Rhodoligotrophos appendicifer: one gene and its partners. The protein of the gene in region 3 interacts with the protein of the main gene of each other region in a pairwise test. Links are inferred from orthologs where the notes say so. Each region holds a gene or a part of one and is shown on either strand. Other genes may lie near its edges. The genes, in order: trkA, FKM97_RS19325 and ptsN.

Evidence for each region.
Region 1: the proteins of ptsN (region 3) and trkA interact in binary tests that used the Escherichia coli proteins (3 or more experiments, as listed by UniProt). The link is inferred for Rhodoligotrophos appendicifer from one-to-one orthologs.
Region 2: the proteins of ptsN (region 3) and FKM97_RS19325 interact in binary tests that used the Escherichia coli proteins (3 or more experiments, as listed by UniProt). The link is inferred for Rhodoligotrophos appendicifer from one-to-one orthologs.

What each region holds. Positions count from the first base shown.
Region 1 is NZ_VHKL01000007.1:298,913-301,987, forward strand. Bases 14-2,934 are described here. They hold trkA (Trk system potassium transporter TrkA), read right to left. Parts: upstream 2,204-2,934; coding sequence 824-2,203; downstream 14-823. Other genes in these bases: hflX (GTPase HflX), read right to left, coding at 14-390; hfq (RNA chaperone Hfq), read right to left, coding at 398-646; ntrX (nitrogen assimilation response regulator NtrX), read right to left, coding at 2,272-2,934. In the rest of the region: more of hflX, read right to left, coding at 1-13; more of ntrX, read right to left, coding at 2,935-3,075. UniProt on the Escherichia coli protein: Part of the constitutive potassium transport systems TrkG and TrkH. May regulate the transport activity of TrkG and TrkH systems. Binds to NAD(+) and NADH.
Region 2 is NZ_VHKL01000009.1:48,511-51,891, reverse strand. Bases 147-3,373 are described here. They hold FKM97_RS19325 (sensor histidine kinase), read right to left. Parts: upstream 3,038-3,373; coding sequence 347-3,037; downstream 147-346. Other genes in these bases: kdpC (potassium-transporting ATPase subunit KdpC), read right to left, coding at 3,040-3,373; FKM97_RS19330 (response regulator), read right to left, coding at 147-350. Outside these bases: more of FKM97_RS19330, read right to left, coding at 1-146; more of kdpC, read right to left, coding at 3,374-3,381. UniProt on the Escherichia coli protein: Member of the two-component regulatory system KdpD/KdpE involved in the regulation of the kdp operon. KdpD may function as a membrane-associated protein kinase that phosphorylates KdpE in response to environmental signals.
Region 3 is NZ_VHKL01000001.1:248,956-251,870, reverse strand. The notes cover bases 81-2,841. They hold ptsN (PTS IIA-like nitrogen regulatory protein PtsN), read right to left. Parts: upstream 1,816-2,841; coding sequence 1,345-1,815; downstream 81-1,344. Other genes in these bases: rpoN (RNA polymerase factor sigma-54), read right to left, coding at 2,335-2,841; FKM97_RS01155 (DUF1150 family protein), read left to right, coding at 1,050-1,313; FKM97_RS01160 (Hsp20 family protein), read left to right, coding at 531-962; FKM97_RS01165 (MAPEG family protein), read right to left, coding at 81-369. Also shown: more of FKM97_RS01165, read right to left, coding at 1-80; more of rpoN, read right to left, coding at 2,842-2,915. UniProt on the Escherichia coli protein: Seems to have a role in regulating nitrogen assimilation.

The DNA of each region.
Region 1 (3,075 bases), on a different replicon or contig from region 3:
TGTGCGATCGAGCACCTTGGCGTTCCAGGCGCGTTCGAGATTTCGTTGTTGCACAGGCGTGAGGGAGGCGTTCACCACAACCAGCTCGACTTCAAGCTCTTTCAGCTCAGCGGCGATCTCCTCGACTTTACCACCGCCAATCAAAGTGGCCGGCGTCGCCTTTGTCAGGATCACGGAGATCATGCCCTGGACTTCGAGGTCGATGGCCAGCGCCAACCCATGCGCTTCTTCCAGGCGCTCGTCCTCCTCCCGCAGAATCAGTGACTCGCTACCGAGGACGGCACCTGGACGGCGGCGAAATCCCACATGCACCAGATAGGCACGGGTCGCCGAACTTTCTTCGACCTGAAAGGAGATGGGCGCAATCCGCCTATCTCCAGTTTCTCGCATTTCGCCCTTAATCGTCACTACCGCCGTTTTCCTCGTAAAGTTTGATCGGAGCACTGGGCATGATGGTTGAAATTGCATGCTTGTAAACGAGCTGGGAAAGCCCGTCCCGCCGCAGCAAGACGCAGAAATTATCGAACCAAACGATCACCCCTTGAAGCTTCACCCCGTTGACCAGGAAAATGGTCAAAGGGACATGTTCTTTCCGAACTTTGTTCAGGAAGATATCTTGCAGGTTTTGCTGTTTTTCTGAGGCCATTGTCGTTCCCGCATAATGTTGAAGACGGATGCCGCACACACACACGCGGCTCGTCCTAGTCTCGAGCCTTAGGCCAAAAGCCTGTCGGCATTGGGGCAAAGCCCCATCAAGACGCTAACATACATAGGACGGGTCGACGACGAGCAACAGTGTCTGTGAAGCCACAGGAGTGCTGCATCAGAAATATTCGAGGCTCACGCGGAAAAGATGTTCAACGTCCCTCACCATGCCGGCCAGAGCGAATATAACAATGCGGTCGCGAGGCTTGATTTCGGTCGCGCCGTTTGGAATCGAAACCTTCCCGTTCCGCACGATTGCGCCGATCCGAACACCGTCGGGCAGATCCGCCTCGCGTAGGGGCTTGCCCACCACTGGAGAGGTCTCGAGGGCCTCCACCTCAAGCACCTCGCCCTCCCCGTTTTGGACCGGATGGACGCCACGGATGCGCCCCCTACGAACGTGGCGCAGTATGCTTGAGACGGTCACTGCCCGCGGACTGATATAGGCATCGATGCCGAATGTGTTGAGTACGGGATTGAAATCTGGGCTGGAGACCAGACAGAAGCTTTGCTGGGCGCCTTCATGCTTTGCCAATACCGCCGACAAGATATTGACCTTGTCGTCATTGGTGAGCGCGACAAAAGCGTCAGCCTCTTGGGCTCCAGCTTCACGCAGCAATTCCTGCTCCATAGAACTTCCATGCAGGACCAGTGTTCGCTGCAGGTCTTCTGCGATCAAGCTTGCTCGCTCTCTGTTGATCTCGATGATTTTCACATGAACGCCCCGCCCCTGGCGCTCTTCGAGCTTGGTCGCAACATAGAGGCCAATATTTCCTCCGCCGGCGATGACAACGCGGCGGGCTGGCTTTTCCTCATGCCCGAACAGGCCCAGAACACGTTCAGCTTGGCTGCGGTCGGCAATTACATAAATGTCATCTCCGATAAGCATCTGGTCGGTGCCGTGGGGAACAAAAAGCTTACCGTTCCGAACAATGCTGACCACTGTGGCTTGGAGGTCTGGAAAAAGCTCGGTTAGCTGACGCAAAGGTGTGTCAACCACGGGACAATTGTCACGCAGCCGGATCGCCATCGCGATGACCTGTTCTTCGACGAAGTGAACGGCTTCGAAGGCGCCTGGCAAGTTAAGCCGGCGTAGAACCATCTCGCCCACGGCTGTTTCCGGAGAGATGATCACGTCGATCGGAAGGTTCGAACGGGAGTAGAGCGTCCGCCATTTCGGATCAAGGTACGTTTGTGCTCTCACTCGAGCGATCTTGGTTGGAATATCAAACAGTGAATGCGCGATCTGGCACGCCATCATGTTGACTTCATCGACCATGGTCACGGCAATGATCATGTCCGCATCACGCGCTCCCGCCTGCTCAAGAATGTCAGGATGGGAGCCGTGGCCAACGAAGCCACGCACGTCTAGCGCGTCCGTTACCGCCTGGATCAGTTTAGGGGAGACATCGATAATGGTGACATCGTTGTCCTCCCGGGCCAGCCGCTCGGCGATGCCACGACCCACCTGCCCTGCCCCGCAGATAATGATCTTCATAGATTTCTGCTGGCCTTGTGCGATGACGCCCGGGCAACTGTCCCGTTCAAATTACATACGGTCCAAAGCTAATGGAGCTCCATCGCCTTTTCCCCTACCCCCAAAAGCTTGAGCTTCCGATGAAGAGCTGAGCGCTCCATTCCGACAAAGGCTGCCGTCTTTGAGATGTTGCCGCCAAAGCGAGCGATTTGCGCAGCTAGATACTCGCGTTCAAATATTTCGCGCGCTTCACGAAGCGGCAAGGACATCAGTTGTTCGGCACCATTGCCATTGGCCAACGGCGGCATGAACCCGCCAAGCTCGCTCGGCAGCATCGAGGCAGTGATCTCGGTTCCTGGCTCGCCGCCCGCCAATATCATGAGCCGTTCGACATTGTTCCTTAGCTGCCGGACGTTTCCCGGCCAGTCAAGCGTCTGCAAAATAGCCAGCGCGTCATCAGAAACATCGCGCATCGGTTGCCCTGATATCGATGAATACTGGCGAATGAAGTGTGAAATCAGAGCTGGAATATCATCGCGCCTTTCCCCGAGCGCAGGCAGGCGTATCGGCACCACATTTAGACGATGATAGAGATCCTCGCGGAGCAATCCCTGCTCAATCATGCGGGGCAGATCCCTGCAGGTGGAGGAAACGATACGGACATCGACTTTAACGCGGTTCGAGCCGCCGACGCGCAGAAACGTCTGGTCGACCAGAACCCGCAGTATCTTGCCCTGAGTCTCTATGGGCATATCGGCGACCTCGTCGATGAAGAGCGTGCCGCCATGAGCCTCTTCGAATGCCCCTATACGGGCGAGGGAGCCATCTGTGTTCTCCACCCCGAAAAGCTCTTCCTCCATTCGCTCCGGCGCCATTGTTGCTGCGGACAAGAT
Region 2 (3,381 bases), on a different replicon or contig from region 3:
AGAGCCCGCACGCGCGCCATCATCTCCGAGATGCCGAAGGGCTTCACGACGTAATCATTGGCGCCCGCGTCGAGGGCGGCGACCTTCTCATCCTCCGACTGGCGCACGGACAGGATCAGGATCGGTACCTGCGACCATTCGCGGATCCGGGCGATTACCTGCTTGCCGTCCATGTCTGGAAGGCCGAGATCGAGAACCACCAAATCCGGCTGGACCGTGGCCGCCTTTGCCACTCCGTCACGCCCCGTAGCGGCCTCTTCCAGGCTAAACCCCTGCGCCTCCAGCGCCACGCGCAGAAACTTCCGGATGCCGGGATCATCCTCGACCAGAAGGATACGGCCCGTGTTCATGCGGGTGTCTGCCGGCGGGGCGCGGTCTTCGGAAGCGTCATCACGATGCGGGTGCCATGGCCGTCGGCCTTCGCGACCTCAGCTCTGATGTCGCCGCCATGAGCATCGACGATTCCCTTGGCGATGGCCAGCCCCAGCCCCGTGCCGCCGGGCTGGCCGTCGCCAGCGCGCACTCGGAAGAACATGTCGAAGACGTGCGCCCGATCGGCTGCCGGGATGCCGGGGCCTTCGTCGGAGATGGACAGCACGAGATTGTCATCTGTCTCCGCCACGGCGACCTTCACCTCCGATCCAGGGGGGGCGTACTTCGCGGCATTATCGAGCATGTTGGTGACCACCTGTTCCAGAAGCACCGGGTCGCCCGGCACGTCGGGCAGCGATGCTGGAAGGTCGCGCACCACGCGATGCCCCGCAAGGTCCCGCTCCAGTCGTCGAAGCGCGCGCCCGACCACCTCGCTGAGGTCGACCGGTTCCCGCGACACCTTCAGGGCACCGTAGCCGAGCCTGGTCATGTCGAGAAGGTTCTGGACGTAACGATTGAGCCGCTCGCCTTCGTCGCGGATCGTCTCGGCCATCACCCTTCGCCCTGCTTCACCCAGCGCACGGTCGGCCTCAATCAGCGAGGTGGCCGCACCGATGATGGAGACGAGAGGGGTTCTCAGATCGTGACTGACGGAAGAGAGCAGCGCCGCGCGCAGGCTTTCGGTTTCCGCCAGCAGGCGCGACTGCTCCATATCGGCCGCCAACTTCGTCCGTTCGATGGCGACGGCCACCTGATCGACGAGCGAACCCAGCAGTCGGCGCTCGTCGGTCGTGATATAATGGCGCGTGCCGAACTGCACGCCAAGCAGACCATGCACCCTGCCGGCACTGTTCATCGGCAGGAACAGCCATGAGGCCGAGGGCAATGTCTGGGACGACCAGCCGGCGGGCTCGTGCTTGTCCCAGGCCCATTCCGCAGCACCCCGATCCCGCGCGTCGAGCTGGTCCTCCGGCGGCATGCCACCGACGATCGCGAGCTTGCCCGACGCATCCGGCATCAGGATCAGCGCGGAGCATTGCATGGTGGAGGCGACATGCGTGACGGCCGCCCAGACCACGTCGTCAAGTGAGGCCACGCTTGCCACCTTGCGGGCGAAGTCGAACAGGTTCGCAGTCCGTTTCGCGATCGCCCTCTGGCCTTGGGCCTGGTTGCGCAGACGGGCCGCCAGATTGCCCGTGACGATCGCGACCAGGAGGAACAGGAAAAGCGTCACCACCACGTTCTGATGGGCGACCTCGAACGTGTAATAGGGCTCGGTGAGGAAGAAATTGTAGCCGAGAAAGGCAAGCACGCTGGCATAGATGGACGGCCACAGGCCGAACCGGCTCGCCACGGCGAGCACGCCGACCAGAAAGAACAGCGACAGGCTCTCGACCGGGAAGATGCGGTTGACGAGCATGGCGGTCGCGCCGGTGACGACCACGGTCAGCGTTGCCCAGAGATAGGCCTTCGGGTCGCGCTCCATGGCCGGGCGCGGCGCCCGGATAACCGCCTTGCGGGCTTCGGTCGGATCAGGGGAGACGATGGTGACCTCGAAGTCCTCCGCCTTGCGGATGATCTCCTCGGCGACGGTCTCGCGGAAGAAACTGGCCGTGAAGAGGCGCGGCCGCGGCCGCCCGATCACGATCCGGGAGACGTTGCGGCTGCGTGCGAATACGAGGATCTCGTCGGCGACGTGGCTCTCGGCATTGATGGTCGCGATCTCGGCGCCGAGCGTCTCGGCCAGCCGCAATGTCTCGGCGATCGCATCCTTGGCCGCGTCGGGAAGATGCTCCGACTGGGCCGTCGTCACGCTCGCCGCGATCCAGTCCGTCCGCGACCGCTCGGCCATCCGCTTGGCGGCCCTCACCAGCGCCTTGGAGACGGGAGCCTCGTTGACGCAGACGAGGACGCGGTCCTGTGCAGGCCAGGGCCCCGGGATGGCGTGGCTCCTCATATGGGCGGCCATCTGTGCATCGACGCGGTCGGCGGCAACCCGCATGGCCAGTTCGCGCAGCGCCGTCAGGTTGCCCTTGGAAAAGAAGTTCTGGATCGCGCGGGCGATCTGGTCATGAATGTAGACCTTGCCCTGGCGCAGCCGCTCGATGAGTTCCTCCGGCGGAAGATCGACCAGCTCGATGTCCTCGGCGAGCTCCAGAACCTTGTCCGGGACCGTCTCGCGCACCTTCACCCGTGCGATCCGCGCGACGACGTCGTTCAGGCTTTCCAGATGTTGGATGTTCAGTGTTGAGTAGACGTCGATGCCGGCCGCCAGCAGTTCCTCGACGTCTTGCCAGCGCTTGGCGTGGCGGCTGCCCGGCACATTTGTGTGGGCAAGTTCATCGACGAGGGCAAGTTTCGGCCGCCGCGCGATGATGCCGTCGAGATCCATTTCGGCGAGCAGGCGCCCTCCATAGGGGATCTGCGCCCGTGGCAGGACCTCCAGGTCGACCGTGAGGCGCTCGGTTTCGGCACGGCCATGGGTCTCGACGACGCCGATCACCACGTCGACGCCGTCGGCCCTGCGGCGCTGGGCGGCTTCCAACATGGCGTAGGTCTTGCCGACGCCCGGGGCCGCCCCAAGGAAGATCTTCAGCCGCCCACGTCCCTCTTTCGCCGCTTCGGCGAGCAGGGCTTCGGGCACCGGGCGGCTTTCCTTCTCCATCGTCACTCGCCGGCCGGCGGCGCCGGGAAACGCTCGTCGAGAGCGAGGTTGAGCATGAGCACATTGACACGCGGTTCACCAAGCAGACCAAGCGTGCGGCCCTCTGTCCGTTCGGCGACCAGCGCCCGGATGGCTCCCGTGTCGATGCCTCTCGCGGCGGCGATGCGCGCCACCTGGAAGCTTGCAGCTTCTGGCGAAATGTCTGGGTCGAGGCCGCTGGCGGACGCGGTGACGAGGTCCACGGGCACCCGGCCCCCGCCGTTCTCGGCGCTGATCCGCTGCGAGTCGGCCGTCACGCGCTCGACGAGCACCTTCGACGTCGGACCGAGGTTGCTGCCCCCGGT
Region 3 (2,915 bases):
CAGCAAGCCGACGATGGAGATCCCCCAGACCAATGTACGGATATAGGGCGTCCCGAGGGCGTAGAGAGGCACATAGATCAGTCTGGACCAGAAATAGAGTTGGGCGCCCCACAGGGTTGCGGGGCTATGGCGGCCTGTGACCTCCACCATCAGGACGGCCACGGCGAAGAATACGAAGGTCTCTAGGAAGTTGTTCTGCGCCCTCCGCAGGCGGCCTGAGACGCCCTTCAAGGCGTCCGGGCGAGGGTCATCCCTATCCCCAGCCGCCCACACGAATCCCAGTCGCTGGGCAACAAGGCCGGCTGAAAAGGCTATCTGCGCGATCCCGAGGATGACGGCCCAGGCGAGCATCACAAGTTCTGTGGACATGAAACGTTCTCCGAGTTTTCATCAGCTTGAACGAGGGGAAATGAGACGCCATATTGGATTTCGTTAAGGCGTTGATGCCATGATCGGGTCATCGTCTCTGTGGCCGCAAGGGTGAACATCCACCGGCGCAATTCGTAAGCTGCTTGTCTGAGGGCTTTTCGATGTCTCGCGTTTCTCTTTTCTCGAGCCCCTTGCTCTTGGGGTTCGACGATATCGAAAGATTGCTTGATCGCTTGGGTAAAACCGCGAGCGACGGGTACCCACCTTACAACATCGAGCGGCTCACTGCTGATACGGACGCCTCGCAGCATCTGCGGATTACGCTTGCGGTGGCGGGTTTCGGCCGAGACGAATTGCAGGTGCAGGTGGAAGAGAATCAGCTGGTGGTGCGAGGCAAGCAGAAGGATGATGGCTCAAGGGCCTATCTGCATCGTGGCATCGCTGCACGGCAGTTTCTCAAGACCTTCGTTCTCGCCGATGGCATCGAAGTGATGGGTGCCTCTCTCGAACATGGCATGCTGGCTGTCGATCTGGTGCGGCGGCAGCAGGAGAAGCTGGTCAAGACGATTGATATCCGCGAAGGGCGAGGATGAAACTGAATCTTCCCTCTCAGCGTTGGCAATAAGAGTGTTCTTCGGCAGCACAGTTGTGTGCCGTTAGTGCGTTACAGGAGTATCGCTATGAATAGTCAGGACGTTGCGGCTAAGCCGCTGATGAGTGCAACCGAGTTTGCTTTGCTCGGCGGCGGTAAGGTCGGATACGTCCGCGAGATCGCCAACGAGAAAGCGGCGGAGCTCATCGGGCCCATGAGCCCCCTGCCGGACGATGTCCGTCTCTTTGCGCTCTATGCGGCTGATGGCACGCCCGTCGCCATAGCCGGGAGTCATGAGGCCGCCGTGGCGAATGCTTTCGAGCACGACCTTCAGCCGATGAGCGTCCATTAGTCCCGTCGTTGGGAGTAGCGTTTCTGAGGACTCAAGCTGCGTGCGAGGCAGAGGCCGTCGGCTCAGTCAGAATTGAATAAAGGGCAGCGCTACTGTCCGACCCCCGGAGCTTTGCAACGATTTCTGGGTCTCTCAACAGGCGCGAGATGCGTGCGAGGGCTTTGAGATGGTCGGCGCCTGCGCTTTCCGGCGCCAGTAACACAAAAATGAGGTCAACGGGCTGATCATCGACCGAATCGAACTCGATCGGTTGAGCGACTCTCGCAAAAACGGTGTGAAGTTTGGACAAGCCTGGAAGCTTCCCGTGCGGGATAGCGATGCCCTGGCCCAGTCCGGTCGACCCCAGCCGCTCTCTCTGCAGCAACGTATCGAAGATCTGGCGGACATCCAGTCCGGTCTGCTTCGATGCAATTGCCGCCAGCTCGTGAAGAGCCTGCTTCTTACTGCTCACTTTGAGCGAAGGCACGACTCCATCGGCCGAGAGAATGTCGGACAATTGCATGGTATTGGGTCTCCTAAGGTGCACAGTCTCGGTGACTACGCCCTTGAGCTGATAAAGAGCCAACGATCTCACTCCAAAATGTCGACGTGGTTGTCGCTTGCTGACGCTGTTGATTGCCAAAGCACAGGGCTGCACCGGATATCCGATTCGGATTCCCACACCCATGTCCACAAATGGATTTTCATCCTTCCAGAAGCGCCGCCCGTCGCTTTCTGTTTCTGTCCCGAGAGGCGAAGGCTTCGATCCTTACCGCCTCAAATCCACCCTCAATTAACAATTAGCTTACCATGTTTCGTGCACATGCCAAAACGTGATTGGCACTGAAATCACGGTCGCCCCCACGGCGGCGGCCTCTAGGTAATGAGGTCGCCGCGACAAGTCAATGGCTTCCTTTTGATGCATCCGGGTGGGTTGTCAAAACGGATCTAAAGAAATGCAACTTCGGCGATCTGCCGGATCTCGCTGCACCTATTGAAAAATGTACCAAATATCACTTGGATGGAGCAAAAATATTACGGATCATGCGAAGTCCTGCTTCTCTCTTCGGCGTTGTACTGAAGATAAAATACCTAATGCTTCGCGATATTTGGCGACAGTTCTTCGGGCGATGTCGATGCCGGAGCCGCGAAGGAGTTCGACGATGCGGTCATCGGACAGGACGCTGGCGGCCGTTTCGCTCTCGATCAGCTCTTTCATTCGATGCCGCACGGCTTCGGCGGAGTGTGATTCGCCACCTTCGGCGGACGCAATGGCGGTCGTGAAGAAGTATTTCAGCTCGAAGGTTCCGCGGGGCGTGGCCATGTATTTGTTGGATGTCACGCGGCTGACGGTCGACTCATGCATCTCGATCGCGTCGGCGATCATCCGCAGATTAAGCGGACGCAGAAACTGGACGCCGTGCACGAAGAAAGCATCCTGCTGACGCACGATCTCGCGGGAGACCTTCAAGATCGTTCTCGCCCGCTGCTCGAGGCTCTTCACCAGCCAATTGGCGCTGGCGAGGCATTCCGAGATATATTCTCGATCCTGTTCGCGAGCGCCGCTTCGGCCAATGGAGGAATAATACTGATTGTTCACGAGAACCCGGGGCAGGGTTTCGC